DNA from 4 places in the Streptomyces sp. NPDC026377 genome. Region 3 is predicted to be linked to each of the others. Evidence: riboswitches for the same ligand, from Rfam matches in the RefSeq annotation. Region 3 holds a riboswitch; each other region holds the start of a gene.
What was found. Region 3 has a riboswitch for cyclic di-AMP ahead of ACZ4MU_RS04080 (M23 family metallopeptidase). Riboswitches for the same ligand answer to the same signal wherever they lie in the genome.
Positions count from the first base shown of each region.

Region 1 (7,473 bases), 830 kb from region 3:
GGCCCTTGCCGGCCGACGGGTCGGTCACGGTGTAGCCGGTCTCGCCCGGGAACTGCATGTGCAGGTGCTCACGGGCCAGCCGCTTGATGTACGCGTCGTCCTGGAGCCGCGCCTTCTCGTCGCGCAGCCGCTCGACCTGCGCGGCCGCGTCGTGCTCCTTGCGGCGCTCCTCGGCGATGTCGCCGCGCTGCGACACGTACTGGCGCATCGGGTACGCGAGGGCCACCACCAGCGAGCACATCACCAGGGCGAGCAGCGCGGCCCGCCCGGTGAGCCGGGAGCGGCGTGCCTGGCGCTTGCTCTGCGACCGGTAGACACGGGCCGCGGTCTGCTCGCCGAGCACCTTGAGCCGGGCCGCGGTGGAGAACCGGTCCCGGTTGCCCTTGGCCATGTCGCCCCGCTCCCCTCACGTACGTACAACGTCCCCGGACACGGTACGGGACCGCGGCCGGGGACGTACGTACGACAGGGCGGTGGGCCCTGGCCGTGCCTACTGGTTCGCGGGGCGGAAGCGCGGGAAGGCGCTGCGGCCCGCGTACACCGCGGCGTCGTCGAGGATCTCCTCGATGCGCAGCAGCTGGTTGTACTTGGCGACGCGCTCGGAGCGGGCCGGGGCGCCGGTCTTGATCTGGCCGCAGTTGGTGGCGACGGCGAGGTCGGCGATGGTGACGTCCTCGGTCTCGCCGGAGCGGTGCGACATCATGCACTTGAAGCCGCTGCGCTGGGCCAGCTCGACGGCGTCGAGGGTCTCGGTCAGCGAGCCGATCTGGTTGACCTTCACCAGCAGGGCGTTGGCCGACTTCTCCTCGATGCCGCGGGCGAGGCGCTCGGGGTTGGTCACGAACAGGTCGTCACCGACGAGCTGGACCTGGTCGCCGAGCCGGGCGGTGATGGTGCTCCAGCCGGCCCAGTCGTCCTCGAAGAGCGGGTCCTCGATGGAGACCAGCGGGTACGCGGCGACGAGCTCCGCGTAGTAGTCGGTCATCTCGGCGGCCGTGCGGGACTGGCCCTCGAACTCGTACTTGCCGTCCTTGTAGAACTCGGACGCGGCGACGTCGAGGGCGAGCGCGACGTCCTTGCCCGGGGTGTAACCGGCCTCCTTGATGGCCTCCAGGATCAGGTCCAGGGCGGCGCGGTTGGAGTCCAGGTTCGGGGCGAAGCCGCCCTCGTCGCCGAGGCCGGTGGACAGGCCCTTGCGCTTCAGGACGGCCTTGAGGGTGTGGTAGACCTCGGTGCCCCAGCGCAGCGCCTCGGAGAAGGACTCCGCGCCGATCGGGGCGATCATGAACTCCTGGATGTCGACGTTGGAGTCGGCGTGCGACCCACCGTTGAGGATGTTCATCATCGGAACGGGCAGCAGGTGCGCGTTCGGGCCGCCCAGGTAGCGGAAGAGCGGCAGGTCGCTGGCCTCGGAGGCGGCGTGGGCGACGGCGAGCGAGACGCCGAGGATGGCGTTGGCGCCGAGCGAGCCCTTGTTGTCCGTGGCGTCCAGGTCGAACATCGCCTGGTCGATCAGGCGCTGCTCGGTGGCGTCGTAGCCGACGAGCTCCGGGCCGATCTGCTCGATCACGGCGAGGACGGCCTTCTCGACGCCCTTGCCCTGGTAGCGGCTGGGGTCGCCGTCACGCAGTTCGATGGCCTCGAAGGCGCCCGTGGAGGCGCCGGAGGGGACGGCGGCACGGCCGGTGCTGCCGTCGTCGAGGCCGACCTCGACCTCGACCGTGGGGTTGCCTCGGGAGTCCAGGATTTCCCGGGCTACGACGACGTCGATGGACGGCACGAGCATCTCCTTCTGGGATGTGACGCGGAAAACGCCGGGCCGCGTGGTCCGGCACCCCTGAGCCTAACCGGCTCCGGGGCATCCACCAGCCGACCGACCGGCCCGTGGGACGAAACGGGGGGCAAAATGTTCCCGAACAAAACAAACCCCCGCGCCCTGCGGGTCCCCTGCGGGATGCGGTGCGGGTCCCCTGCGGGATGCGGTGCGTATTCGTCTGCGGCCCGGTGGGGGCTGGTCGCGCAGTTCCCCGCGCCCCTTCGGGTGCCTAGGTGCGCCTTTGTCCGCGGACCGGCTGGGGCTTGGCGCGCAGTTCCCCGCGCCCCTGGTGGTGCGGGCACCTACAGGGGCGCGGGGAACTGCGCGGGCAACACACCACCGGGCCGCAGGCGAACCCCCGGCCGAGAAGGGGCGCGGGGAACTGCGCGATCAGCCAGCGACGGCCCGCGGACGAAATCCCGGCTCGGAAGGGGCGCGGGCAACCCGCCACCGGCCCCCGGCCCAAGAAGGGGGGTGGGGGCCGTGTGCTCGGCCACAGACGGACCGCAGGCCCCGCACCCCCGGGCCGGGAGGAGGCTCAGCTCAGGTGGAGCTGCTGGTTCACGTAGATCAGGTTGGCGTCCTTGACGACGTCCTTGTTCAGCTCGAACAGCTTCTCCCAGCCGCCCTTGACCCCGTGCGCCGAGGCGATGGACCCCAGGGTGTCCCCGGCCTTCACCTGGTACTCGCCGTCGCCGGTCTTGACCGGGGCCGGACGGGACTCGCCGCGCGAGGCGGGGGCCGACTCGCGCTTCGGGGCGGGCGCGGCCTTGGGCGCGGCCTTCTTCGGCGCGGCCTTCTTCGGCGCGGCCTTCTTCGGCGTGGCCGGGGAGCCGGACGTGTCGACGTTCGCGGCCGAGCCGCCGGCGGTCAGGTTGCCCGCGCCGGCGCAGGACCAGGCACCCGGGCCCTGCATGGCGAGCAGCCGCTCGGCCGTGGCGATCTGCTGGCCCTTGCTGGCCAGGTCGGCGCGGGAGGCGTACTGCGTGCCGCCCGCCGCGGCCCAGGAGGACTGCGAGAACTGCAGACCGCCGTAGTAGCCGTTGCCGGTGTTGATGGACCAGTTGCCGCCGGACTCGCACTGGGCGACGGCGTCCCAGGTGGAGACGGAGGCGGCGGAGGCGGAGCCGGCGGCCATCAGCGGGGCGGCGACAGCGGCACCGGTGACACCGGCCAGCGTGACGACTCGGACGGCCTTGGACGGGCGGCGGTGCTTGCCCTTGCCGGAAAGCAGCATGGAGTTCTCCTCACCGACGCCTGCGAGGTGAGCTGTCGGGTTCGGGCGAGTGAGTGGCCCGGCCGCGCCCAGTGGCGCGTCTTCACCCCAAGCCGTTCCCTGGCCGCTTCGTACGTCTCGCCGTATGGCGTACGTCCCTCAACGGCCGGGCCCGGCGCTTACCTTGGGTCCCCCGCTCCTGCCTACGGCGCACAGAGCGTCGACTGTTCCCCGCGACCGGCGGCAGGATTCGGCGTTCCCGGTCGAAGGGGCCCGTGGTGACGAGCGCTTCGACCGTAAACACACCAACCCCTGATGTTCAAAGGGGCACATCAGGGAGAAATCGCCCCTCCCGACCCTCCCGCAACCCCCGTTTCCGCAGGTCGGGGGCGTAAGGCGCGTACCGGACGGACGGGACAGGGCAGTTGACGGAAAGAGACCCATGTCTCACTTGCGCAGAAGTGGACATAGGCCCCTGAACTACCCCTTGACCGGGGCCGGGTTGTCCGTCTTCGCCGGGTTCAGATCAAGGTTCTGGCCAGGCAGGATGAGGTTCGGGTCGGCGCCGATCGTCTTCTTGTTCGCCTTGTAGAGCGCGGACCAGCCGCCCTCGACCTTGTGCGAGCGCGAGATGTCCCACAGATTGTCGCCGGGGCGGACGGTGTAGTCGCCCTCGGCGGCGAGCACATCGCCCGACTCGCGTGACTCGGCGTCACCTCGCGAGGCGTGACGCCCCGATTCATGAGCGTTGTCCGTATTGCCCGGCTCGGTGGTCGCGGGGGTACCGGTCTCGGCCGGGTCCGGGGTGCCGCGGTGCTTGCCGCCGGTGGCGGACCCCGTGGCGGGGCCGGTGGCCGTGCCGGCGGGCTCGGTCGCGCCGTCCGTGCCGGTGGAGCCCGGCTTGCCGCTCGCGCCCGTGGACGGCGCCGAGGGCGTCGTGGAGGACTTGGGGGCGGTCGAGGACGACGGGGACGGCGTGGTGGACGCCGGCGGCTTCTTGGCGGGCGCGGACGGCGTGGCCGTGGTGTCCGGGGTCGCGGCCCCCTCCTCGGAGGGGACGTACGGCGAGGGCGTGGCGCCCGGGTCCACGGACGGGGCGCCGCCGCCCGTGGTGAGCCCGGAGATCCCCGAGCAGCTGGTGAAGGCCTTCGGGCCCTTCGCCGCGAGCACCTTCTCGGCGACCGCTATCTGCTGCGCCCGGCTGGCCAGGTCGGCGCGCTCGGCGTACGCCGTGCCGCCGTATTCCTGCCAGGTCTCCTGGGAGAACTGGAGCCCGCCGTACAGTCCGTTGCCGAAGTCGGCGCTCCAGGCGCCGCCGCTCTCGCACTCCGCCACGCTGTCCCAGGTGGACGCGGTGGCGGCGCTGGCGCCGCTCGCCGCGAAGAGCGGAAGGGCGAGGGCCGAGCCGGTCACCCCCGCCGCGACGACGAGTGCGGGAGCCTGGCGGGGGCGGCGGTGCCGTCCGTTCCCGGAGCGCATGCTGTGGCCTTCCGTGTGACTACGTCTATGACTGCTGAGCCGGGCGGGAAGCCTGGTTTGGCGAGTCGAGGGGTGAACGTAGCCGTACTCGAACGCTTGTCACAAGTCGATGCACCCGCGATAACGCGAACATCACAGTTTTGACGGACCGTCAGTTCCGCTGGGTGTGAACGCGACCGGAAGCGTGCGCAGTCCACGCATGATCAGGCCGCCCCGCCAGCGCAAATCGGCAGGATCTGCCGCTAGGCGCAGGTCAGGCAGGCGCCTCAACAAGGTGGCCAGCGCGGTCCTCGCCTCCAGTCTGGCCAGGGGTGCGCCCAGGCAGTAGTGGATGCCGTGGCCGTAGCCGAGGTGCTGGTTGTCGCGGCGGCCGAGGTCGAGCGTGTCGGGGTCGTCGAAGCGCTCGGGGTCGCGGTCGGCGGCGGCCAGCACGACCAGCACCGGGTCGCCCGCAGCGATGTCCTGGCCCCCGATCGTCAGCGGGCGGGTGGCGAAGCGCCAGGTGGCCATCTCCACGGGCCCGTCGTAGCGCAGCAGTTCCTCGATGCCGGTGTCCAGCAGGTCCGACTCCCCGGCCGCGAGCGAGGCCTGCAGCCGCTCGCGCTGCCCGGGGTCGCGCAGCAGCGCGTACATGCCGTTGCCGATGAGGTTCACGGTGGTCTCGAACCCGGCGAACAGGAGGATGAAGGCCATCGCCGCGGCCTCGTTCTCGGTGAGGTGCTCACCGTGGTCGCTGGCGCGGATGAGGCCGGAGATGAGGTCCTCGCCCGGGTTCTCCCGCTTGCGGTGGATGAGTTCGAGGAGGTAGCCGCGCATCTTCTTCACCGAGCGGGCCACGCCGCCGCGCGGGCCCTTGCCGTGCCGGATCATCATCCCGGCCCAGTCCCGGAAGTCGTCCTGGTCCTCGCGCGGGACGCCCAGCAGGTCGCAGATGGCGTAGATGGGCAGCGGGAAGGCGAACTCGTGGATGAGGTCGGCCTCCCCGCCCGCCGCGAAACGGTCGATGAGGGCGTCCGTCAACTCCTGCACCCGGGGCGCGAATTCGGCGACCGTACGCGGGGTGAACGCCTTCGACACCAGCCGCCGCAGCCGGGTGTGGTCGGGCGGGTCGATGTTGAGCAGATGCGTCATGAGCTCGGCCTTGCGCTCGCCCGGGATGCCCGTTCTGCCCCGGGCGTGCGCGGGCTCGTCGTGGTGCGCCGGGTTCTTGGAGAGCCGCTGGTCGGCGAGGGCCTGGCGGGCGTCCCCGTACCGCGTCACCAGCCACGCCTCGACCCCGCTGGGCAAGGTGGTGCGGCGCACGGGCGCGTGCTCCCGCAGCCAGGCGTAGGCAGGGTAGGGATCGGTGGCGAACTCCCAGGTGAACATCTCCGGGGCGGGGGGTGCCCCTGGCGGCGCCTGGTCCGGCGGGGTGGAGTGGCGGCCGGGGGCCCGGGTCGGCGGGGTCGGGGGCTGGGTGGCCGGGGTCGGGGCTCGGCCCGGGTCCTGGCCCGGAGTCGGGTCCTGGTTCCGGGGGTTCGTAGGGCTCACCGGTGTCAGGCCGTTTCCGTCGTGCGGATCGCGTCGCGGTACGCGCGTGCCGCCGCCCGCAGGGCCGCCTCCGGGTCCGTGCCGTCGGCCTCCGCCGCCACCGCCAGGGCGAGCAGCCGGTAGCCGATGCCCTCGCCGGAGGGCAGGGGCACCTCCAGGCCCGCCGTGCGGACCCGGGACGCCAGCTTGGCGGCGAGGGCGAGGCCGGGCTGGCCGAGGGGGATGCCATCGGTCACCGAGTCGCGGCGCTTCTCCTCGGCCTTCTGGCGCAGCCAGTGCTCCTTGACCTCCTCGGGCGTCTCGGCGTGCGCGTCACCGAAGATGTGCGGATGGCGGTGGATCAGCTTCTCCACGATCGTCCCGGCCACGTCGTCGATGGAGAACGGGTCCGCCCCGTCCTCCGCGCCCCCCTCCTCCGCGATCCGCGCGTGGAAGACGACCTGGAGCAGCACGTCCCCCAGCTCCTCGCGCAGCTCGTCGCGGTCGCCCTCCTCCACCGCCTCGACCAGCTCGTACGCCTCTTCCAGGGCGTACTTCGCCAGCCCCTTGTGGGTCTGCTGGGACGACCACGGGCACTCGCGGCGGATGCGGTCCATGACCTGGACGAGGTCGAGCAGCCGGGCGCCGGGCAGGTCGTACGAGCCGGGCAGCAGCTCCAGGTCGGGCATCGCGACCCGGCCGGAGCCCGCGAGCCGGGCCAGCCCGTCGGTGAGCCGGCGGTCGCCCTCGCCGGAGGGCAGGACGACGACCGTACGGCCCCCGGCGCACGCCGCGAGGAGCTCCTGGGCATCCGGCTCCGCGATCTCGGCCTCGACGCCCGCCTCGCGCAGATACGGCAGCTGCGGGTGGCCGGGGTCGGCGCAGAGCACCCGGTCGGCGGCGCGCAGCGTCTGCCACGCGGGCCAGGACAGCAGCCCGGGGGCCACCCGGTGGCTGGCGGTGAGCAGGACGACGCGGCCGGGTTCTTCGAGAGTCACCTCTCGAACCTACCCCGGCCGCCCGCCGCACCCGCCCCGGCCCGTCAGCCGGTGACGGGGGCCTCCTGCTCCGGGGCGTTCCGGGTCACCTGGGCGATCCACGGCGTCTTGGTGTCGGCGAGCTGGATCGCCTTGTCGTCCCAGGTCCCGTACCGCGGGTTCACGTCGATCTTCAGCTTCTTCGACGCCTCGTTGAGCGTCCTGGTGACGGAGGCCTGGCCGGTCGGCGTGGCGAGGTCGGCGCCGGTCGCGGCCGCCAGCCTGGTGAGCTGCACCTGCTCGCGCACCGCGTCGTCGATCTGGCCGGGGGCGACCCCGCGCTGCTGGAGGAGCATGGCGGCGAGCGCCTGCTCCCCGCCCGCCTGCCGGGCCATCGCCGCCCGCGCCTGCTGGAGCTCCTTGCGGCTGACGCTCACCCCGGCGTCGGCGGCGGCCCGGTCCAGCACCTTGTCGAA
Region 1 covers NZ_JBVHPV010000001.1:90,308-97,780, forward strand. The annotation lists gene ACZ4MU_RS00380 (FtsB family cell division protein) at 1-391, opposite strand, end outside; gene eno (phosphopyruvate hydratase) at 491-1,780, opposite strand; gene ACZ4MU_RS00390 (transglycosylase family protein) at 2,355-3,053, opposite strand; cyclic di-AMP (ydaO/yuaA leader) riboswitch at 3,056-3,253, opposite strand; gene ACZ4MU_RS00395 (transglycosylase family protein) at 3,513-4,511, opposite strand; gene ACZ4MU_RS00400 (cytochrome P450 family protein) at 4,644-5,879, opposite strand; gene ACZ4MU_RS00405 (nucleoside triphosphate pyrophosphohydrolase) at 6,047-7,018, opposite strand; gene ACZ4MU_RS00410 (SurA N-terminal domain-containing protein) at 7,063-7,473, opposite strand, start outside.
Region 1: linked by a shared signal. The riboswitch ahead of ACZ4MU_RS00390 (transglycosylase family protein) and the one ahead of ACZ4MU_RS04080 (M23 family metallopeptidase) in region 3 are both predicted to bind cyclic di-AMP.

Region 2 (7,473 bases), on a different contig from region 3:
CAGATGGTCGTGGTGCCGCTGCTTCAGAAGCACCGCATCCTCACCCAGGTCTCCGGGGACCACCTGGAGGTGATCAAGCTGATCCCGCCGCTGACCATCGGCGAGCGCGAGGTGGACCGCTTCGTGGAGGCGTTCACGGCCGTGATGGACGACGCGCACGGCGGAGGCGGCCTGATGTGGGACTTCGGGCGCACCCTCGTCAAGCAGGCGGTCGCCAACCGATAAGGGTTTTTGCCTCTGGGGCAAAAAAGTTGCCCCAGAGGCAAGCCGCTGACTGAATGGGGTGCATGAGCACTCCCTCCGCGGGCGCCGGGGAGCCGTCGGACCCCGCGCTCCCCGGTGTCGCCCCGCGCCTGCGCGACCTGCGCCGGCGCCGGGGTCTCACCCTGGAGGCCGCCGCCCCGCGGGCCGGTCTCTCACCGGCGCACCTCTCCCGTCTGGAGACGGGCGCCCGCCAGCCCTCGCTGCCGATGCTGCTCGCGCTCGCCCGCACCTACGGTACGACGGTCTCGGAGCTGCTGGGCGAGATGCCGCCCGAGCGCGAGCCCGTCATCCGGGGTGGCCGGGCCGGGCCCGCCGAGGCCGACGGCTGGACCTACCACCGGGCCGGGCACCCCGGCCGCGCCATGCAGGCCCTGCGCGTCGAGGTCCCGTACGGCACCCAGCGCGAGCTGGTCCGCGTCCACCCGGGCGAGGAGTGGCTGCACGTCCTGTCCGGGCGGCTGCGGCTCACCCTGGGCGACGCCACGCACGAGCTGGACCCGGGCGACAGCGCGCACTTCGACTCGCTCACCCCGCACCGGATCTCCGCCGTCTCACGTGGCGGGGCCGCGTTCCTGTTCGTCCACACCCTGCTCCAGAGCCCCGACCCGCATCCGCACCATCCGCACGGCTGAGAGGTACGACATGTCGCAGAACCAGGGACGGTCCGGCGTCGACACCCGGGAGACGAAGTTCCCCCGGGGTCTCGTGGTCCGGCTGTTCGCCTACTTGGTCGCGGGCCACATCTTCGCGGCCTTCCTCTACCTGCTGTTCACGGTCGGCAAATGAGCCGGCGCGTTCACCGCGCGGCGTCCTCGACCAGCCGCTCGCGCAGCCGCTCACGGGTCTCGGGGGAGAGCCCGAGGCCGTCGGAGAGGTAGCGCTCGGTGGTGCCCCAGGTCTCCTCGATCGTGTCGAAGGCGGCGTGGAGATAGTCGGCGCGGGCGTCGAAGAGCGGGTTGAGCAGCTCCACGACCTCGGTGCTCAGCCCGGCGGGGGAGCTGTCGCTGCGGTGCATCCTGTAACGGCGGTGCGGGTCGTTGGACTTGAGGTAGTCGGCCTCGATGGCGTCGCGCTCGACCCCGACCGCGAGCAGCGCCACCGCGATGGACAGACCCGCGCGGTCCTTGCCCGCCGCACAGTGCATCAGGGCCGGGACGCTGTCCTCGGCGAGCGCGTGCAGCACCCGGCTGTGCTCGGCCGTGCGCTGCCGGATGATCGTGCGGTACGAGTGCGCCATCCGGTCGGCGCCCCGCCCGTCGGAGAGCACCGACCGCAGCTGGGTGAGGTCGCCGTCGCGGACCATCTTCCAGAACTCCGCCCCGTCCGCCGGGTCCGTCAGCGGTATGTTCACGTTGCGCACCCCGGGCAGCTCCACGTCCGGGCCCTCCAGCTTCTGGTCCGCCGCGTTGCGGAAGTCGAAGATGGTGTGCAGGCCGAGCGTGGCGAGGAAGGCCGCGTCCTGCGCGGTCGCGTGGGCGAGGTGGCCGCTGCGGAAGAGCCGTCCGTACCGCAGCCGCCGGCCGTCCACGGTCGGCAGTCCCCCCACGTCACGGAAGTTGCGGACGCCGGACAGCTCGGGCTCGGTCGAAGGGATCTGCGGAGTCTGCTGGGTCACGTTGGCTCCTGATGGGGGTCGAAAGAAAGATCACGCCGCCTCGGTCCCGACGATACGACATGGGTTCCCGGGGCAATCATCTCGACCGCTTGACCGGAATGCGACCCCTTCGCATCCATTGCCCTGCGCGATGTCCCGCCCCGCTGCCGGTGCCACTGCTCGCGCCGGTGCGTATATGCCTATGGATGCGAGTAAACCGGGCAGATCGGGGCGATGGCGAGGGAGAGGGGCGAACGGGGTGAAGGCGGAGGAAGGGATGCGGAACTTTCGTCCTTATTGGGCGATTTGGTGGCTCCTGTCCATCTCCCGCTCGGGAAGGGCGGGTTACCCGTGAGCAGCGTCATATCCGTGACGTTCCGTGGTGGCGGTGCCGGAGGAATTACCCCGTCCGGCCAAGCCTGTTGGGAATGACGGTCCACGCAGGGTGACCGCAATTCCCGCGTGCATTCCCGGCCGGGAATGCCGAAAGGGAATCGGCACTTGTCGTGGCCCGCACGGCTCGCTTACGGTCACCGCAATCCGAGTGGACCGCCGAATCCTGCCACCGCTCGGAATCCGCACCCATCCACGTGTGGCAGGAGCGGGGGACCCAGGTAAGCGCCGTCCGGAATTCCGGCACGGCTCGGGGTGAAGCCGGAGCACCGTGACGCGGTGCCCGGCCGGGCAGCTCCAGCCCGAACCCGACAGCTCACCTCGCAGGCGCCGGAGAGGAATCCGCCATGCCCGCGAAGGGTAAGCACCGCCGTCCCAAGTCCAGCCCGATATCCCGGGGCATGGTCGCCGCCGGTACGGGTGGCGCCGCACTCGCCATCCCCCTGCTCGGCGCCACCGGCGCGCACGCCGCGGTGCAGACCGCCGCCCCCGCCACCGCGCCCCAGCAGGCCGCCCGCACCACCGCGACCGCCGCAGCCGCCGCGCCCCAGGCCGCCCCCACCACGTACAAGGTCAAGAGCGGCGACTGCCTCTCGCGGATCGCCGAGGAGCACCGGCTCGGCAGCTGGCAGCGGCTCTACCGGGACAACCGCGAGGTCGTCGGCTCCGACCCGTCGCTGATCCGCCCGGGCATGAAGCTGGTTCTGGGCGCCAAGGCCAAGACCGGCGCGCCGCACGGCTCCGGCACGGCGAGCACGCACGCGTCCGGCGAGAAGACGTCTTCCCCCGCGCCCCGCACCCCCGCGCCGCGCACCCAGGCGCCGTCCTCGCCCGCCCCCGCCACGAACACCTCCACCAGCGCGGACCAGGGCTCCTCCACCGGCTTCCGCGCGCCGCTCGACAGCGTGAGCATCGGCACCCCGTACCGCATGGCCGGGTCCATGTGGTCCAGCGGCTACCACACGGGCGTCGACTTCGCGGCCGAGACCGGCACCACGGTCAGGGCCGTCGGCGCGGGCACGGTCGTCTCGGCCGGCTGGGGCGGCGCCTACGGCAACCAGGTCGTGATCCGGCACGCCGACGGCATGTACTCCCAGTACGCCCACCTCTCGCAGCTCTCCGTCTCGGCCGGGCAGAGCGTGACCGCGGGCCGGCAGCTCGGACTCTCCGGCGCCACCGGCAACGTCACCGGCCCGCATCTGCACTTCGAGATCCGCACCACGCCCGACTACGGCTCGGACGTCGACCCGATCGCCTACCTCAGGCAGCGGGGCGCGAGCCTCTGACGGCCCGACCGGGGCCCGGGCCGGGCCCGGTCGGACCGGATTCTGTCCGGCGGGCCGGAGGTATTCGGCGTATTCCCGCTGAGGGAAACTGACCGGGTGGTCTATATCACCTACCGTCAACCCCCCCTTACGGTCGCGTAGGTCACACCGGTAAGGGAAAGATATGGTCCCGTGGCAGACGATTCGAGATCATTCAACAGCGGTACGTTCGGGTCGTACACGGCGATCGGCGACAGCTTCACGGAAGGCGTCGGCGACCCCGGCCCGGACGGGGCGTTCGTCGGCTGGGCGGACAGGTTCGCCGTGCTACTGGCAGACCAGCGACCGGAGGGGGCCTTTCGCTACGCCAATCTCGCGGTCCGCGGCAGGCTCCTCGACCAGATCGTCGAGGAGCAGGTGCCGCGGGCCAAGGAGCTCGCGCCCGACCTCGTGACCTTCTGCGCGGGGGGCAACGACATCATCCGGCCGGGCAGCGACCCGGACGACGTGGCCGAGCGCTTCGAGCGCGCCGTCGCGGACCTGAAGAGCACGATCCCGACGGTGATGGTGACCACCGGGTTCGACACGCGCGGGGTGCCGGTCTTCAAGCATCTGCGCGGCAAGGTGGCGACCTACACCGCGCATGTGCGCTCCATCGCGGACCGCTACGGGTGCCCGGTGCTCGACCTGTGGTCGCTGAGGTCCGTGCAGGACAGGCGGGCGTGGGACGGCGACCGGCTGCACCTGTCGCCCGAGGGTCACACCCGGGTCGCGCTGCGAGCCGCCCAGGTGCTCGGGCTCGCGGTGCCGGCCGACCCGGACCAGCCGTGGCCCCCGCAGCCGCCGCGCGGCACCCTGGAGGTGCGGCGCGACGACATCCAGTGGGCGCGCGAGCACCTGGCGCCGTGGATCGGACGACGGCTGCGGGGCGAGAGCTCGGGCGACCATGTGGAGCCCAAGCGTCCCGACCTGCTGCCTCTCTGACGGGTCATCAGCCCCGCTGCCCCTCCGGGGGCCGGGGGCGTCACTGGCGGAACGCCCCGAGTGCGGCGCCCACGGCTCAGCCGTGCAGCAGCTTCCGCTCCGTCTCCGGGTCCAGTCCGACCCGGGGGCGGTCCGGCCGCTGCGGCGCCTCGCCGCCGAGCGACCCGAGCCACGCCCAGGTGTCGGCGACCGTCTCCTCGACGGGGCGGCAGCTCAGCCCCGCGAGCACGGCCTTCCACACGTTCGAGCCGTGCATCGTGTCGTGCAGCTCACCCGGCGGAATCCACACCGGCAGATGGTTCCACGGCTCCACCCCGGCGGCCAGGATCGGCTCCGGGTCCGTCCAGCGCAGCTCCGCACCGCCGCCGGTGACCCGCGCACACGCGTCGAGCAGCGCGCCCATGGTGGTGTGGTCCGGCGGGCAGGCCAAGTTGTAGGGCCCGCAGAGCCCGAAGTCGGCGGCGCTGACGATCCACTCCGCCAGGTCCCGGACGTCGATGAATCGCACCGGAAGATCGCGCGGCCCCGGCGCGAGCACCTCACCGCCGCGCGCCATGCGCCCCAGCCACCAGGGCAGCCGGCCGATGTTCTCGTACGGGCCGAGGATCAGCCCGGCGCGCACCAGGAGCGAGCGGTCGGGCCCGAACTCCCGGACGGCGGCCAGCTCGCCGCCGCGCTTGGCCTGCGCGTAGGCCACCTCGCCCTCGGCGTCCGGCGAGCCGTCGACCAGCGGCGCGCTCTCGTCCGCCCCGGCCGGGACCGGGTGCTCGTAGACGGAACGGCTCGACACGTACACGTACCGGGCGACGCGTCCTCGCGCGAGCAGCCGCGCGGCGTCACGCACCGCGCAGGGCGCCCCGGACCAGGTGTCCACCACCACGTCCCAGCGCCCGCCGGCGAGCGCCGCCAGACCGTCCTCGGCCGTCCGGTCGCCGAGCAGCGCCCGCACGCCCGCCGACGGCTCATGGCGGCCCCGGTGGAAGACCGTCACCTCGTGCCCGCGCGCCACGGCGGCCTCGGCCACCGCGCGTCCCACGAACTCCGTACCACCCAGTATCAACAGCTTCATGGCCGCAACTCTGCCCGCCGGGAGGGCCCTTGAGAACAGGTCCATGCCCAGGGCGGAATCGCGGCCCCCGTCCCGGCGCCCGTGCGGGCGGCGGCAGAGCGGGGGCCCGGCGGGTCAGGGGCGGTAGAGCCGGCCCGGCTCGGGGGCGGCGGGGGCGAGGAGCTGGGGCACGGTCACGAAGGTGAACCCGCGCGCCTTCAGCGCGTCGATGATCCCGGGCACGGCGGGCACGGTCCCGTCGTAGATGTCGTGCAGCAGGATGATGCCGTCGCGGTCGGCCTGGTCGAGGATCCGCTCGGTGATCAGGGCCGAGTCGTTGGTGGAGTAGTCCTTCGCGGTCGCGCTCCACAGGATCTGCGAGAGCCCGAGCTCCTTGCTGACCTTGGTGACCTCCTTGTTGGTGCGGCCCTGGGGCGGTCGCATCAGGACGGGCTTGCGGCCGGTCAGCGCGGCCACCGCCTCCTGGGTGCGGTTGAGCTCGGCGCGTATCGCGGCGGGCTTGAGCTTGTCCAGGCGCTCGTGCGACCAGGTGTGGTTGGCGACCTCGTGCCCCTCGGCGGCGATGCGGCGCACGGTGTCGGGGTACTTCTCGACGTGGTTGGCGCCGAGCAGGAAGAAGGTGGCGGGCACCTTCTTCTCCTTGAGCGTGTCGAGCAGTCGGGGCGTCTTCGCGCCCGGCCCGGCGTCGAAGGTCAGGGCTATGCACTTGGCCTTGCGGCAGTCGACCCCGGCGGCGGTCCCCGCGTCGGCGCCGGCCGCCGCCTTGCTGTCGAACGCCTTGTCGCGGGCCGAGCGCGGCGAGACGGCGCCGTCGGAGCAGCCGGTCAGCGTCAGCCCGAGCGCGGCCACCGTCACCAGTGCGGCCGCGGCCCGCCCCCGGGCACGGCGGACTCCGGAATTGCTGCTGCGCATGAGGCGACTCCCCTTCGGCCTGGACCAGAACATGAAGAGGACTATAAGCGAGGTGTATACACGTAATGCATAGTGGGGTGGGGTGTGGGGCGAAAGCGTGTGGCGGGGGTGGCCGGGGCCGGGCCGACTACCTGCGGCGCGACCCGGCGGGGCCGGGGCCCCCGCGACGGGCGCCGCCGGGCTTTCGGGACGGGCCGCCCCGGCGGGCAGAGGTGGCCGGGGCCGTCTCGCCGCTGGACCGCGCCGCCGGACCCGTCGTCCCCGCGCGCCAGTGCGAGGGGCGGTCGAGCCCGCTCGGCAGGACGGTGGCGTCGTCGCCCCGCGCCGCGTTGACCTGCGTCTGGGTGAGGAAGAGGCAGTCCGTCAGGTCCGCCCCGGAGAGGTCGGTGTCCCGGAAGTCCGCGCCGATCACATCGGCGAGCCGCAGATCGGCCCCGCTGAGATCGGCCGCGATGAGGTACGCCCCGCGCAGGTCCGCGCCGCGCAGATCGGCGCCCCGCAGCCTGGCCCCGAACAGATCGGCGCCCCTGCGGTCCTTCTTCCTGCCCCCGACCTCGGCGCGCACGAGTTCGCTGGTGCGCAGCAGCAGGGTGTTCACCTCGCCACGGAGGGCCGCGACGTCCAGCTCCAGGAGCGTGTCCACATCACTGAGGGTCAGTCGCTCGATCCGCTCGCGCTCCGCCGCCACCCGCCGGTGGACCGGACGCGCGGCCGGGCGGCTCCCCGCCTCGGCGAGGTACCAGAGCAGCTCGTGCAGCTGGCGCATCACCGGGAGGGCCGCGAACATCTGCCGCGATCCGTCCGGCGAATCGCGCCAGTTCCGGCCGGCCAACGTGATCTGGGAGATCTTCTGGCCCGCGCCGAAACAGTCGTACACCGTGCACCCCTGGAAGCCCTGGGGGCGCAGCTTGTCGTGGATGCCGCAGCGGAAGTCCTGCTGGAGGTTGGCGCAGGGATCCCCGGCGGCCTTGTCGACGGCGAAGTCCGTGGAA
Region 2 covers NZ_JBVHPV010000012.1:90,794-98,266, reverse strand. The annotation lists gene ACZ4MU_RS24025 (aspartate aminotransferase family protein) at 1-225, shown strand, start outside; gene ACZ4MU_RS24020 (helix-turn-helix domain-containing protein) at 288-896, shown strand; gene ACZ4MU_RS24015 (DUF6126 family protein) at 907-1,050, shown strand; gene ACZ4MU_RS24010 (tyrosine-protein phosphatase) at 1,061-1,879, opposite strand; cyclic di-AMP (ydaO/yuaA leader) riboswitch at 2,428-2,594, shown strand; gene ACZ4MU_RS24005 (LysM peptidoglycan-binding domain-containing M23 family metallopeptidase) at 2,599-3,537, shown strand; gene ACZ4MU_RS24000 (SGNH/GDSL hydrolase family protein) at 3,709-4,500, shown strand; gene ACZ4MU_RS23995 (NAD-dependent epimerase/dehydratase family protein) at 4,577-5,569, opposite strand; gene ACZ4MU_RS23990 (polysaccharide deacetylase family protein) at 5,684-6,481, opposite strand; gene ACZ4MU_RS23985 (pentapeptide repeat-containing protein) at 6,609-7,473, opposite strand, start outside.
Region 2: linked by a shared signal. The riboswitch ahead of ACZ4MU_RS24005 (LysM peptidoglycan-binding domain-containing M23 family metallopeptidase) and the one ahead of ACZ4MU_RS04080 (M23 family metallopeptidase) in region 3 are both predicted to bind cyclic di-AMP.

Region 3 (7,473 bases):
GCCCACGCCGGCCTCGCCCCCAGCGACATCGACTGCCTGATCACCAGCCACACCACCTCCTGGACCGTGCCGTCCCTCGACATCGGCCTCGTCCGCGCGCTCGGCCTGCGCCCGGACGTGCGCCGCGTCCCCATGGCCACCGTGGGCTGCGCGGGCGGCGCGCACGGCCTGGTCAGGGCGGACCAGGACATCGCCGCCCACCCCGGCTCCCACGTCCTGGTCGTCGTCGCGGAGTGCCTGTCGACGGCCACGTACAACCACACCGACACCAGCCGGGAGTCGATGATCTACAAGGTGCTCTTCGGGGACGGCTCGGGCGCGGTCGTCGTCTCGGGCGCCCCGGCCTGGAGCGGGCCCAGCTTCGTCATCGAGGACACCTTCGAGTACGTCCTGCCCGACAGCCTCGACCGCTACCGGGGCCGCCTCTCGGGGGCCGGGCTCCACTTCGACTCCACGACCGCCGCCACCGCCTCGCTGGGCGACAGCCTCCCGGCGGTGCGCAGCTGGCTCGGCGGCAGCGGCAAGGCCCTGGACTTCGCGGTCGTCCACCCCGGCGGACCCCGGGTGCTCCAGGACGCGGCCGCCGGGTTCGGCCTGGACGGCGACCGCGACAACGGCGCGCTGCGGCACGCCTGGGCGAGCCTGGCCGTCAACGGGAACCTGGGCGGCTCGGCCGTCCTCGACGTGCTGGCCCGCACCTTCGCCCAGGCCCCCGCCGACGGGCAGTCCGGCCTGATCATCGGCTTCGGTCCGGGCTTCGTGCTGGCCGCCTCGCGCGGCCACTGGTCGGCGTGAGCGCGGTGCGGTCCGTAAAGCGGTACGGAGCACCGTCCCGCATGCCGTACAGTTGTGTTTACCGACGCGGGGTGGAGCAGCTCGGTAGCTCGCTGGGCTCATAACCCAGAGGTCGCAGGTTCAAATCCTGTCCCCGCTACTGAAGTCCTTGGGCCCGGCACATGCGAATGTGCCGGGCCTTCGGCATTTCCCCGCCCCGCCGCGCGAGCGCGTGCGCGTACAGTAGTCTCGCGTTTGCTATGCGCGACCATGCGGGCGGACCGCCGCGGGCGGCGACGCGGCGCAGAGCGCCCGCGGTGCCGCTCTTCCTCGCCCTGTGCGCGCTGCTGATGTGTCTCTCCCTGCCGCTCTCGCTGCCCCTGTCGCCCGCCGCGCCCTGGATCTCCGCGCCCTCGCACGCCAAGGGCGGCGTCCCCACCGCCCACGGTGGCCCGGCGGCGGCCCGCCGCCACGCCCGGGGGACCTGTGTGCACGGCCGGGCCGGGCCCCGCCGGTGCCGGGCTCGGCTGATCGCGACCGGCGCCGACCGGCACTGAGGGGCCGCGGAGCGCACCCGGTTGGCGGAGGAGCGTTCGCGGCCGGCGGCCCGGCCCGGCACCCTGGGTGGGGCGCGAGGGAACGGCGGCGCCCCTGCGGACGGGCGGGAGACCACAGGTGCGGCAGCGAACGGACGGCGGCGGCCGGGAGGGCTCCCGGCGTCCGGCCCTCGTGCGCGCCCTGCCCGCGCTGCTGCTGGTCGCCGGGGTCGTCCTCGACGTGACGACCCCGCCCGACCTCACCGCGGCGGCCCTGTTCGCCGCCGCCCCGCTGATCGCCGCCCCCTTCTTCGGCCCGCGCGGCACCGCCGCCGCGGGCGCCTCGGCGGTCGGGGCGGTGCTGTTCACCGAGTACTTCCACGACATCCCCAGCACCGGGGAGGCGGTCAGCGAGCTGTTCACCGTCACCACCGTGGGCGTACTGGCCCTGCTCACCAACGGCATGCTGCGCCGCAGCGGCGAACGCCTGGCCTCGGCACGGGTCATCGCGGAGACCGCCCAGCGCGCCGTCCTGCCGACGCCCGCCGAGCGGATCGGCGGCCTCCAGGTGGCCGCGCGGTACGAGGCGGCGCAGGCGGACGCGTTCATCGGCGGGGACCTCTTCGCCGTCCAGGACACGCCGTACGGGGTGCGCCTGGTCGTCGGGGACGTACGCGGCAAGGGGCTTGAGGCGGTCGAGGCGGTGGCCGTGGTGATCGGGGCGTTCCGGGAGGCGGCCGAGCAGGAGGAGACGCTGGAGGCGGTGGCCGGGCGGCTGGAGCGCGCGCTGACCCGGGAGGGCACCCGGCGCGACGGCCTGGACGCCGTCGAGGGGTTCACCACGGCCGTGCTCGCCGAGATCCCGCGCGACGCCACGGCCGTACGCCTGGTGAACCGGGGCCATCCCGAACCGCTGCTGCTCCACGCCGACGGGGCACTGGACGCGCTCGCCCCCTTTGATCCCGCGCTGCCGCTGGGGATGGCGGAGCTGGGGGTGTGGCCGGACCGGGCGGACACGTACCCCTTCCCGCTCGGGGCGACGCTGCTGTTCTACACCGACGGCCTCTCCGAGGCGCGTTCGGCCCGGCCGCCCGGGGTCTTCTACGACCCGCACGAGCGGCTGCGCGGCCGGATCTTCCCGGGGCCGCAGGAGGTCCTGGACGCGCTCGTCGACGATGTGCGCAGACATACGGGCGGGGGCGCGAGCGACGACATGGCGCTGCTGGCGGTGGGGCGGCCCGGGGCGCGACAGCCGGAGCGGCGGCGGACGATGCCGGTGGTGCCGTGACGGGCCGTGGCCTAACGACGCCCGAGCGCATGCCTTATGACGGAACGTCAGTTACTGTCGCCGGCGATTAGGGGGAACGGCTTGGAATCCGGTCCGCCTGTCTATTAACGTTCGATAACGCAGCGCGGTCGTCCCAGCCGTCGTAGAGGCGGCACCGTGCGCACGCGCCGAATTCCGCAAGGGAACCGGGGAACCACCACCTTGGGGTGAATCGAGCACCTTCGCACCGCCGAAGAGTGCCCGTAGGAGACCTTCCTGCTCCGAACCCTCCCCCGAACTCTCAAGGAGCAGGGGGGGACCCCCACCGCCAACCCGGTAGGCGATAGGAAGGAAAGGAGCACGCCGCCCCGTGGCGTCCAACGAGCCTGCCCTCGGCACCCCGCCGCTTCCCCCCGTCACCCTGTACGGGACCGCGCCCAGCGACACCGAGGTGTGGGAGGAGTGGAACCCCACGGAGGAATCCGTGTCCTCGGTGCGCGGCCGCCACCGCGTGATCAAGCAGCGCGGCGGGCTCGCCCGCAGCTCCACCGTCCTCGGCGTCGGCGTCATCGCGGCCGTCGGCGCGGGAGGCATGGCCACCGCGCAGAGCAAGCCGCCGGTCTCCATATCCCTGCCCGACTCCGTCGCGGACAATCTCCCCGATGTGAAGTCCCTGCCGGGCGTGGGCGCGCTGATCACCGGTATCGCGGGCGACGACAGGCCCGGCGCCGCACCGCAGGCCCAGGCGGACCAGGCCGTCGCGAACGCCCCCCTCACCATGGCGGGCGTCTCCCCGGCCGCGGCCGAACAGGGCGCCACCGGTGCCGGCGAGGCCCTGCGCGCCCGTATCCTCCAGCAGGCCGAGCAGCAGCGCAGCAGCGCCGACGCCGAGGCCAGGGCGGCCGCCGAGAAGGCCGCGGCCCAGCAGGCGGCGGCCGAGGCGAAGGCCGCGCAGAGCGCCGCCCAGCAGAAGGCGGCGGCGGAGAAGAAGGCCGCCGAGGAGGCCGCCGCGAAGAAGGCCGAGCAGGAGCGGCTGGCCGAGCTCGCCAGGAGCTACTCGCTCCCGGTCGCCTCGTACACGATCACCTCCACCTTCGGCGAGGCCGGCTCGATGTGGTCCTCCGGCCACCACACCGGCCTCGACTTCGCCGCCCCCACCGGCACCCCGCTCAAGGCGGTCCACGGCGGCACGGTCAAGTCGGCCGGCTGGTCCGGTTCGTACGGCTACCGCACGGTCGTCGAGCTGGAGGACGGCTCGGAGGTCTGGTACTGCCACCAGTCCTCCATCGCGGTCAGCGCCGGGCAGAAGGTGACGACGGGCGAGACCATCGGCCGCGTCGGCGCCACCGGCAACGTGACGGGTCCGCATCTGCACCTGGAGGTGCACACCCCGGGCGGCTCGGGAGTCGACCCGATGGCGTGGCTGCGGTCGAAGGGCCTGAATCCGTAGGGCGCCCGCCCGGCGACGGGGGGCGCGGAATAGGCGTGCACCGTCAGCCCGTTCACCCCCCATGACCACTCTGCGCCCCCTGGGCTCCTCCGACCTGTCCGTCTTCCCGCTCGCCCTGGGTGGCAACGTCTTCGGCTGGACCGCCGACGAGGCCGCCTCGTTCGCGGTGCTCGACGCGTACACGGAGGCGGGCGGCAACTTCGTGGACACCGCCGACGTCTACTCGGCGTGGGTCCCGGGCAACGAGGGCGGTGAGTCCGAGCGGATCATCGGCAAGTGGCTGGCGGCGCGCGGCAACCGCGAGGACGTCGTCATCGCCACCAAGGGCGGCGCGCACGCCTCCTTCAAGGGCCTCGCGGCCCCCACCATCAAGGCCGCCGCCGAGGAGTCGCTGCGCCGCCTGGGCACCGACTACATCGACCTGTACTACACGCACTTCGACGACGAGTCCGTCCCCGTCGAGGAGATCGTCACCGCCCTCGACCAGCTGGTCAAGGACGGCACGGTGCGTGCGGTGGCCGCCTCCAACATCTCCCCGGAGCGGCTCCAGGACTCGCTGGACTTCTCCGACCGCGAGGGCCTGGCCAAGTACGTCGCCCTCCAGCCGCACTACAACCTGGTCTCGCGCGACACCTACGAGGGCGCCCTCCAGGACACCGCGGGCCGCTCGGGCCTGGCCGCCGTGCCGTACTACTCGCTCGCCTCCGGTTTCCTCACCGGCAAGTACCGCCCCGGCCAGGACGTCGAGAGCGCCCGGGCCGGGAGCGCCGCCCAGCACCTCGGTACCGAGCGGGGCGTGAAGGTGCTGGCCGCGCTCGACCGCGTCGCGCGGGCGCACGGCGTCGAGCCCGCGAGCGTGGCCCTCGCCTGGCTCGCCGCGCAGCCGACCGTGGTCGCCCCGATCGCCTCGGCCCGGACCGTCGAGCAGCTGCCCGCGCTCCTCGCGGTCGCGGACCTGGAGCTCACGGACGCGGAGCTGAGCGAGCTGAAGACCGCCTCGGCGTAGACCTCGTAGATCCCGTAGATCCCATAGGCCCCGTAGACCTCAGCGCCGGTAGGGGTTGTACGGGGAGGGGGCCTGGCCGTAGCCGTACGGGGGCCGGCTGCCGTACGGGGTCCGGGGGTAGCCGTACGGCGGCTGGTTCCCGTACGGACTCTGGTTCCCGTACGGGGCCTGGTGGCCGTACGGGTAGGGCTGCGACGGGATCCAGACGCGGCCCGCCGCGCCCGCCGCGTACAGCAGCGCGGGGCCGGCCACCTCCCGGCGCGCCCACAGGTGGTGCAGCAGCTCCTGCTCGCGGGCCGTGAAGTCCGGCCCGGCCTGGGAGTGGCGGGCCCGTCGGCGCAGGAACGCCAGGGCCGTCGCGAACGCCTCGTACTCCGCGACCGTCCGGGCCGCCCGCTTGCCCCCGAAGGTGCGGTGGGCGAAGTCGCGGGCCATCGAGCGGGCCCGCATCGAGGAGAGCGCGAGCGGTTCGGCCGGGCCCAGCCAGCCCGCCGCCGCGTACGCCGGCAGCTCCGCCGCGACCGTGCGCAGCTCCCGCTGGCGACTCCAGACCGCCAGCCAGGTGAGCAGACCGAAGACCGGCACCATGAACGCGGCGTACACCAGGTAGAAGCCGTACGTCCCGAACGAGGACGAGCCGTTCCACAGCGCGTGCATCCCCATCGCGGACAGCAGGCCGAGCACCGGCAGACAGATCCGGCGCCTGCGGCGGCCCGGGGCCGCGAGCGCCGCGGCCCCGAAGCCTATGCCGGTGCAGACCGTGAAGAGCGGGTGCGCGAACGGCGACATCACGATCCGGACGAAGAACGTCGCCGCCGTCGTCGAGGCGAGCCCGGCGGTATGGCTGACCTGGTCCTCGCCGAAGGCGTTGCCGATGTACAGGATGTTCTCGGTGAAGGCGAAGCCGGTCGCGGTGAAGCCCGCCACGACGACGCCGTCGACTATCCCCTTGAAGTCCCGTCTGCGGAAAAGGAACAGCAGCAGCACGGCCGCCGCCTTGGCGCTCTCCTCGACGACCGGCGCGATCACGGTGGCGCCCAGGTGGTCGGCGGAGGACGGGTCGGCGGTCGCGGTGGCTATCCACTTGGTCGCGAACGAGTTGGCGATGATCGCCACAAGGGCGGCGGCGCACGCCCCCCAGGCGAGGGCGAACAGCAGGTTGCGCCAGGGGCCCGGGTCCACCCGGTCGAGCCAGCGGAACGCGGTGACCAGCAGCGGCACCGGCAGCACGGCGAGCGCGAGCCCCACCAGGAACCCCTCGGTGCCGGTCTGGTCCCGCACGATCGCGAAGATGACCAGACCGCACAGGGCGAGCAGGGTGATCAGCGCGCCGGCCCGCAGCGCCCTGGAGCGCCAGAAGTCGCGCCGCGGCCGGTAGCGCCACTTGGCGCGCTCCGGCACGGCGTCGAACCGGGGCTCGGCGCCGCGCTCCGGGACCGGCTGGAGCGGGCCCGGCGGCTGGCGTTGCGGAAGCGACTCGGACGACACCAGACGACCCTAACGAGGGGTAGGGACAATCCGCGACGGTGCGTGGGGTCGCCGTCAGGCGGAGGGGAGCTCGGCCGCGCGGGTGAAGAGCAGGTCGTGGACCACATGGCCCTTGTCCAGGCCCTGCCCCTCGAAGCGGGTGAGTGGCCGGAACGCGGGCCTGGGCGCGTATCCGCCGTCCGCCTGGGTGTTCTCGAACGCGGGGTGCGCGGTCAGCACCTGAAGCATCTGCTCGGCGTACGGCTCCCAGTCGGTGGCGCAGTGCAGCAGGGCGCCGGGCTTGAGCCGGGGCGCGGCCAGGGTGAGGAAGTCGGGCTGGATGATGCGGCGCTTGTGGTGGCGCTTCTTGGGCCAGGGGTCGGGGAAGTAGACGCGCAGCCCGTCGAGGGACTCGGGCGGGAGCATCTCGCGCAGCAGGATGATCGCGTCGCCGTTGGCGACCCGGACGTTGGTGAGGCCGCCGCGCTCGGCGAGGCCGAGGAGGTTGCCCTGGCCGGGGGTGTGGACGTCGACGGCGAGGATGCCGGTGCCGGGGTCGGCGGCGGCCATCTCGGCGGTCGCCTCGCCCATCCCGAAGCCGATCTCCAGGACGACCGGCAGCCCGCCGAACATCTCGTCCAGGTCGAGCGTGCCGTGCCCGTCGATGTCGAGGCCCCACTGGGGCCACAGCCGCTCCAGGTACTCGCCCTGGCCGGTGGTCACCCGGCTGCGGCGCGGCTGGAAACTGCGGATGCGCCGTTCGTGGTGGGACCCGGCGGGGTCGGCGACGGGACCCCCGGGGAACCGGGGCTCGCCCTTGGGGCGACGGGCGGGGGCGGGGGGCGGCAGCTCAGACACAATGAGCCGATTCTACGTGCCGCGGCCCGACGACGGCCCGCTACACCCGCGCCGCCCCCAGCACCCCCAGCGCCCGCCGGGCCACCTCGCGCCCGATCGGCAGGGACGCGGTGGC
Region 3 covers NZ_JBVHPV010000001.1:918,661-926,133, forward strand. The annotation lists gene ACZ4MU_RS04060 (PhlD) at 1-795, shown strand, start outside; tRNA gene ACZ4MU_RS04065 (tRNA-Met) at 861-934, shown strand; gene ACZ4MU_RS04070 (hypothetical protein) at 1,035-1,331, shown strand; gene ACZ4MU_RS04075 (PP2C family protein-serine/threonine phosphatase) at 1,450-2,598, shown strand; cyclic di-AMP (ydaO/yuaA leader) riboswitch at 2,754-2,935, shown strand; gene ACZ4MU_RS04080 (M23 family metallopeptidase) at 2,948-4,027, shown strand; gene ACZ4MU_RS04085 (aldo/keto reductase) at 4,089-5,033, shown strand; gene ACZ4MU_RS04090 (PrsW family glutamic-type intramembrane protease) at 5,073-6,521, opposite strand; gene trmB (tRNA (guanosine(46)-N7)-methyltransferase TrmB) at 6,576-7,358, opposite strand; gene lhgO (L-2-hydroxyglutarate oxidase) at 7,399-7,473, opposite strand, start outside.

Region 4 (7,473 bases), on a different contig from region 3:
CGCGCCGCCACGGCCTCCGGCGTCCCCGTGACGATCGCCAAGGCCGACGGCAACCCGGTCAACGCCGCCTCCATGCTCGCGGTGCTCGGCCTGGGCGCGCAGGGCGGCGAGGAGATCGTGCTGGCTTCCGAGGCGGAGGGCGCCGACGCGGCCCTGGACCGTCTGGCGAAGCTGGTCGAGGAAGGTCTCGAGGAGCTCCCCGAGACCGTCTGAGCCGGCCGACCGGTCCGGCTGCCCCGGCCCGGCGGGCGCGATCCCGCCGACTGCGGCCGGCCGGGAACCGGCGCCGCGCCGCCGTCCCGGCGCACCGCGTGTCACCGCACTTCGCGATCGGAGCCGCGGACCCGAATTCCGGGTCTGCGGCTCCTTTCCTTTTCCCATAGGTACTGCTCCGGCTTATGCGCCCGGTAACGCGGACCGGCCGACCCCGCCCGTGCATTCCGCGCCACTTTCGGGCAGCACGAATCCGCCCCGCCGAATCACCCCTTTGTATACGGCGAACCTGTTAAGCACGGGCGCTCGCGGTGTTTACGGCATGTTGCGGGATCCTCACGTCCGCCGGGCGCCGCAGCCGATAGGCGGAAAACGCGCGCTCGGCGTGGCGGGCGGCCAGCATCCTGGCCCGCTCGGCGTCGCCGCGGGCCAGCGCGTCCACCAGCGCCCCGTGCTCCGCCCAGTACTCGGCGGGCAGCGCGGGCTGCTCCGCCACGTACATCCACGCGATCTTGTGCCGCAGCTGGGTGAGCAGCGCGATGAGGCCGGGGCTGCCGGAGGCCTGGGCGAGCGTCTCGTGAAACCAGACGCCCAGGGAGCGCAGATCCTCGCCCTGGGCCCGCCGCACGCGGTCCTGGCCGAGCCTGACCAGGCCGCGCAGCACCTTGAGATGGGCCTCGGTGCGCCGGGCGGCGGCCCGCGACGCGGCCAGCGGCTCCAGCAGGGCGCACAGTTCGAGCAGGTCGGCGGCCTCCTGCTCGGTCGGCTCGGCGACACACGCCCCGGCGTGCCGGCGCGTGGTGACGAACCCCTCGGACTCCAGGGTGCGCAGCGCCTCGCGGACGGGCACGCGGGAGACGCCGTACCGCCGGGCTAGCACTTCCTCGGTGAGCCGGCTGCCGCGTGCGAAGAGCCCCGAGACGATGTCGTCGCGGATTGCCGTGCATACCGATTGCGCGGGAATGCGCATGACCGAACCTCCGCCTTAATCCCCGCGAAACGCGGTCGATCGACGCCTGTTCGGCGACTCTATTCCAGCGTCTGTTAATTCCCGGTGACGTGCCGTATGCCAGGCATATCTTTTGGCCATGGACGGGCGCGCGCGCCGGACGGCACGCCGAAGCCCCCGGCGCGATGCGCTCCGGGGGCTTGCGGTCGGGATGCGGGGACGGCCGGGTCAGACGTTGACGCCGTGCGAGCGCAGATACGCGATCGGGTCGATGTCCGAGCCGTACGCCGGGCCCGTGCGGGCCTCGAAGTGGAGGTGCGGGCCGGTGGTGTTGCCGGTGTTGCCGGAGAGGGCGATCTGCTGGCCCGGCTCGACGCGCTGGCCGACGTACACCCCGATGGACGAGAGGTGGCCGTACTGCGTGTACGTGCCGTCGTTCATCCGGATCACGATGTTGTTGCCGTAGGCGCCGCCCCAGCCCGCCTCGACGACGGTGCCCAGACCGACCGCGTGCACCGGGGTGCCCTCGCCCGCGTGGAAGTCGATGCCGGTGTGGCTGCCGGAGGACCAGATCGAGCCGCCGCTCTTGTAGCCGGTGGAGACGTAACCGCCGTCGATCGGGGCGACGAAGGAGTTGAGGCGCTTGCGCTCGGCCTCGCGGGCGGCGCGCTCCCTGGCCTCGCGCTCCTCCTTGGCCTTCGCCTCGGCCTTGCGCTTCGCCTCGGCGGCGGCGCGGGCCTTGTCGGCGGCGTGCTTCTGGGCGGCGGCCTGGGCGTCGATCCGGTCGGCGAGCGAGTCACCGATCACGATGGCCTGGGTGATGCCGGTGTCCTCGACCGAGGCGGCGGCGGACGCCGAGCTGTCGGCGGCCATGGCCGGGGAGGCGAGGGTGCCCACGACGCCGGCGGTGGCGAGGGTGGCGATGCCCGCTATGTTCGCGCTCTTGCGCGACACGGCGCTGGGCCGGCGGTGCTTCCCGGTGGCACGGGTGAACGCCATGGAGAGGCGGTTCCTTTCCTTCCATCTCGCCTACCGGGTTAGCTGACGGGTTCGGAGCTGGAAGGTCTCCTACGGGCCCCTCCGCGGGCGGAGGCTTCCGATTCACCCCAGGGACTGAGTGGGTCCCCGGCTCCCCTGGCTCGCGCCATTGGGGACTCGGCGATCGCTGTCCGGTGCCGCGGCTGCGACGGGTGGTGACGGACAGCCGGACTGACGCTAGACGGCTGATCTTTCAATCACCAAACAGACACGTCTTTTTGTTGCGCACGCCACATGACAGACAGGCAACCTCCCTAACAAAACGGGCATAAAGGCGGACCCCGGCGGCCACTCGGCCACCGGGGTCCCCATCCGGCCCGTCCGCCCGCCTTCGGCGGACGGCCCAATCAGCCCGCCACGACGGTGACTTCACCGATGCCGAGCGCCTTGACGGGCTCCGCGATCTGTGCCGCGTCCCCGACGAGGACCGTCACCAGACGGTCCACCGGGAAGGCGCTGACGACCGCCGCCGTGGCCTCCACGGTGCCGGTGTCGGCCAGGCGCGCGTACAACCGCGCCTGGAAGTCGTCCGGGAGGTGCTGCTCGACCTGGTCGGCCAGTGTCCCGGCGACGGCGGCGGCCGTCTCGTACTTCAGCGGGGCCACGCCCACCAGGTTCTGCACGGCCGTCTCGCGCTCGGCGTCCGTCAGCCCCTCGGCGGCGAGCTTGCGCAGCACCGTCCACAGGTCGTCCAGGGCCGGGCCGGTGTTGGGCGTGTCCACCGAGCCGCTGATGGCGAGCATGGCGGCGCCGGTGCCCTCGGGGCCGGAGCGCAGCACCTGGCCGTAGGAGCGCACTCCGTAGGTGTAGCCCTTCTCCTCGCGCAGGACGCGGTCCAGACGGGAGGTGAGGGTGCCGCCCAGGCAGTACGTCCCCAGCACCTGGGCGGGCCAGACGCGGTCGTGGCGGTCCGGGCCGATCCGGCCGATCAGGAGCTGGGTCTGGACGGCGCCGGGCCGGTCCACGATGACCACGCGGCCGGTGTCGTCGGCGGTGACCGGGGGCATCGGGCGTTCCTGGGCCGGGGTGCCCGTCCAGGCGCCCAGGGTGTCCGCCAGGACCGCGTCCAGGTCGGTGGCGCCCAGGTCGCCCACGACCACGGCGGTGGCCGCGGCGGGGCGGACGTACGCCTCGTAGAAGGCCCGTACCGCCGCCGCGTCGATCCGCGCCACGCTCTCCTCGGTCCCCTGGCGCGGGCGCGACATGCGCGCGCCGGCCGGGAAGAGCTCCTTGGAGAGCTGCTGGGCGGCGCGGCGCGCGGGGTTGGCCAGCTCGTGCGGGATCTCGTCGAGGCGGTTGCGCACCAGGCGGTCGACCTCGGCGTCGGCGAACGCGGGGGCCCGCAGCGCCTCGGCGAGCAGCCCGAGCGCCTTGGGGAGCCGGGAGACCGGCACCTCCAGGGAGACCCGGACGCCCGGGTGGTCCGCGTGCGCGTCCAGGGTGGCGCCGCAGCGCTCCAGGTCGGCGGCGAACTCCTCGGCGGAGCGCTTGTCGGTGCCCTCGGAGAACGCGCGCGCCATGATGGTGGCGACGCCGTCCAGACCGGCCGGCTCGGCGTCCAGCGGGGCGGCCAGGAAGATCTCGACGGCCACGACCTGCTGGCCGGGGCGGTCGCAGCGCAGCACGGTCAGCCCGTTGGGCAGGGTGGAGCGGTCGGGGGCGGGGAAGGCCCAGGGACGCGCGGTGCCGGCGGTCGGCTGGGGGTGGAACTGCATGGTCACGCCGGTCTCGCTCACTGCTCTGCTCCCTCTGCGTCGGCGTCGGCCGCCTCGTCTGCCTCTGCGGTGGTCGGCTCGTAGACCAGCACCGCCCTGTTGTCCGGGCGCAGGGTGGCCCGGGCCACGTCCCGCACCTCCTCGGCGGTGATGTCGAGGACCCGGTCGACGGCGGTCAGCGCGAGCTGGGGATCGCCGAACAGCACCGCGTACCGGCAGAGTTCGTCGGCGCGGCCCGCGACCGTGCCGAGCCGGTCCAGCCACTCGCGCTCCAGCTGGGCCTGGGCGCGCTCCATCTCCTCGGCCGTGGGGCCCTCTTCGGCGAACCGGGCGAGCTCCTCGTCGACGGCCGACTCGATGTCGGGGACGTCGACGCCGCCGGACGTCTTCACGTCCAGCCAGCCGAGCGAGGGGGCGCCGGCCAGGCGCAGCAGGCCGAATCCGGCCGCCACCGCGCTCTGGTCGCGGCGCACCAGGCGGTTGTGGAGGCGGGAGGACTCGCCGCCGCCGAGGACCGTGAGCGCCAGGTCCGCCGCGTCGCACTCACGGGTGCCGTCGTGCGGCAGCCGGTATGCGGCCATCAGGGCGCGCGCGGGCACGTCCTCGTGGACGACCTCGCGCAGCTGCTCGCCGATCACGCCGGGCAGCGTGCCGTCGCGCGGCGGCTGCTTGCCGTCGTGGGAGGGGATGGAGCCGAAGTACTTCTCGATCCAGGCGAGCGTCTGGGCGGGGTCGATGTCGCCGACCACCGAGAGGACCGCGTTGTTGGGCGCGTAGTACGTACGGAAGAAGGCGCGCGCGTCCTCCAGGGTCGCCGCGTCCAGGTCGGCCATGGAGCCGATCGGCGTGTGGTGGTACGGGTGGCCCTCCGGGTAGGCCAGCGCGGTGAGCTTCTCGAACGCCGTGCCGTAGGGCACGTTGTCGTACCGCTGGCGGCGCTCGTTCTTGACGACGTCGCGCTGGTTCTCCATGGACTCCTCGTCCAGGGCGGAGAGCAGCGAGCCCATGCGGTCGGCCTCCAGCCAGAGCGCGAGCTCCAGCTGGTGGGTGGGCATGGTCTCGAAGTAGTTGGTGCGCTCGAAGCTGGTGGTGCCGTTGAGCGAGCCGCCGGCACCCTGGACCAGTTCGAAATGGCCGTTGCCGTGGACCTGGTGCGAGCCCTGGAACATCAGGTGCTCGAAGAGGTGAGCCAGGCCGGTGCGGCCCTTGACCTCGTGGCGGGAGCCCACGTCGTACCAGAGGCAGACCGCGGCGACCGGGGTCAGGTGGTCCTCGGAGAGCACCACGCGCAGGCCGTTGGCCAGCCGGTGCTCGGTCGCTGTCAGGCCGCCGGAGCCGGCCTGGGCGGTGGCCGTGTGACCCATGGGCATGTACGTCCCTTCGATCGCGGTGAAGAAGTCCTGCCACTGTATGCAAGCGCACCGACACCTGGCGAAGTTCCCGGGTCGCGGTCGGCGTTGTCAGTGGGACGGTCCACAATGGTCGGCGTCAGCAGCAGACCTTGTTGGTGGTCGCTAAGAAGAACACGTTGGTGAAGGAGCCGCAGCCGCGATGGCCCGCCGCAGCACGAAGACCCCGCCGCCGGACGATTTCGAGGAGAAGATCCTCGACATCGACGTCGTGGACGAAATGCAGGGCTCCTTTCTCGAGTACGCCTACTCGGTGATCTACTCGCGGGCCCTGCCGGACGCCCGCGACGGCATGAAGCCGGTCCACCGCCGCATCGTCTACCAGATGAACGAGATGGGCCTGCGCCCCGAGCGCGGCTATGTGAAGTGCGCGCGCGTGGTCGGCGAGGTCATGGGCAAGCTCCACCCCCACGGCGACGCGTCGATCTACGACGCGCTGGTGCGGATGGCGCAGCCCTTCTCCATGCGCCTGCCGCTCGTCGACGGCCACGGCAACTTCGGCTCGCTCGGCAACGACGACCCGCCGGCCGCGATGCGGTACACCGAGTGCAAGATGGCCGACGCCACCCAGCTGATGACCGAGTCGATCGACGAGGACACCGTCGACTTCTCGCCGAACTACGACGGCCAGGAGCAGGAGCCGGTCGCCCTGCCCGCCGCCTTCCCGAACCTGCTGGTCAACGGCGCGACCGGGATCGCGGTCGGCATGGCGACCAATATGCCCCCGCACAACCTGGGCGAGGTCATCGCCGCCGCCCGCCATCTGATCCGCCACCCCAACGCGGACCTGGAAGCGCTGATGCGCTTCGTCCCCGGCCCCGATCTGCCGACCGGCGGGCGGATCGTGGGCCTGTCCGGCATCAAGGACGCGTACGAGTCGGGCCGCGGCACCTTCAAGATCCGCGCCAAGGTGGCCGTGGAGAACGTGACGGCGCGCCGCAAGGGCCTGGTCGTCACGGAACTGCCGTTCACGGTCGGCCCCGAGAAGGTGATCTCCAAGATCAAGGACCTGGTCGGCTCCAAGAAGCTCCAGGGCATCGCCGACGTCAAGGACCTCACCGACCGCTCGCACGGTCTGCGCCTGGTCATCGAGATCAAGAACGGCTTCGTCCCGGAGGCCGTCCTGGAGCAGCTCTACAAGCTGACGCCGATGGAGGAGTCCTTCGGCATCAACAACGTGGCGCTGGTGGACGGCCAGCCGCTCACCATGGGCCTCAAGGAGCTCCTGGAGGTCTACCTCGACCACCGCTTCGAGGTGGTGCGCCGGCGCAGCGAGTTCCGCCGCACCAAGCGCCGTGACCGGCTGCACCTCGTGGAGGGCCTGCTCGTCGCGCTCCTCGACATCGACGAGGTCATCCGTCTCATCCGGTCGAGTGACAACTCGGCGCAGGCCAAGCAGCGCCTGATCGAGCACTTCTCGCTCAGCGAGATCCAGACGCAGTACATCCTCGACACCCCGCTGCGCCGCCTCACCAAGTTCGACCGCATCGAGCTGGAGAGCGAGCGCGACCGGCTCACCGGCGAGATCGACGAGCTGACCGGCATCCTGGAGTCCGACAGCGAGCTGCGCAAGCTGGTCTCGTCCGAACTGGCCGCGGTGGCCAAGAAGTTCGGCACCGAGCGGCGTACGGTGCTGCTGGAGTCGGCGGGTGCGCCGGTCGCGGCCGTGCCCCTCGAGGTCGCGGACGACCCGTGCCGGGTGCTGCTCTCCTCGACGGGCCTGCTGGCGCGCACGGCGAACGCGGAACCGCTCACGGAGGCCGAGCGCCGCACCAAGCACGACGTGATCGTCTCCGCGGTCCCGGCGACCCAGCGCGGTGACATCGGCGCGGTCACCTCGGCCGGGCGGCTGCTGCGGCTCGCCGTGATCGACCTGCCGCAGCTGCCGGACACGGCCGCCGCGCCCAACCTCTCGGGCGGCGCCCCGGTCTCGGAGTTCCTCTCGCTGGAGGCGGACGAGACGCTGGTGTGCCTGACGACGCTGGACGAGTCCTCGCCGGGCCTGGCGATCGGCACCGAGCAGGGCGTGGTCAAGCGGGTGGTGCCCGACTATCCGGCCAACAAGGACGAGCTGGAGGTCATCTCCCTCAAGGACGGCGACCGGATCGTCGGCGCGGTCGAGCTGCGCACCGGCGAGGAAGACCTGGTC
Region 4 covers NZ_JBVHPV010000013.1:150,752-158,224, reverse strand. The annotation lists gene ACZ4MU_RS25350 (HPr family phosphocarrier protein) at 1-213, shown strand, start outside; gene ACZ4MU_RS25345 (GntR family transcriptional regulator) at 506-1,183, opposite strand; gene ACZ4MU_RS25340 (M23 family metallopeptidase) at 1,391-2,161, opposite strand; cyclic di-AMP (ydaO/yuaA leader) riboswitch at 2,174-2,333, opposite strand; gene ACZ4MU_RS25335 (M16 family metallopeptidase) at 2,548-3,915, opposite strand; gene ACZ4MU_RS25330 (M16 family metallopeptidase) at 3,933-5,285, opposite strand; gene ACZ4MU_RS25325 (DNA gyrase/topoisomerase IV subunit A) at 5,467-7,473, shown strand, end outside.
Region 4: linked by a shared signal. The riboswitch ahead of ACZ4MU_RS25340 (M23 family metallopeptidase) and the one ahead of ACZ4MU_RS04080 (M23 family metallopeptidase) in region 3 are both predicted to bind cyclic di-AMP.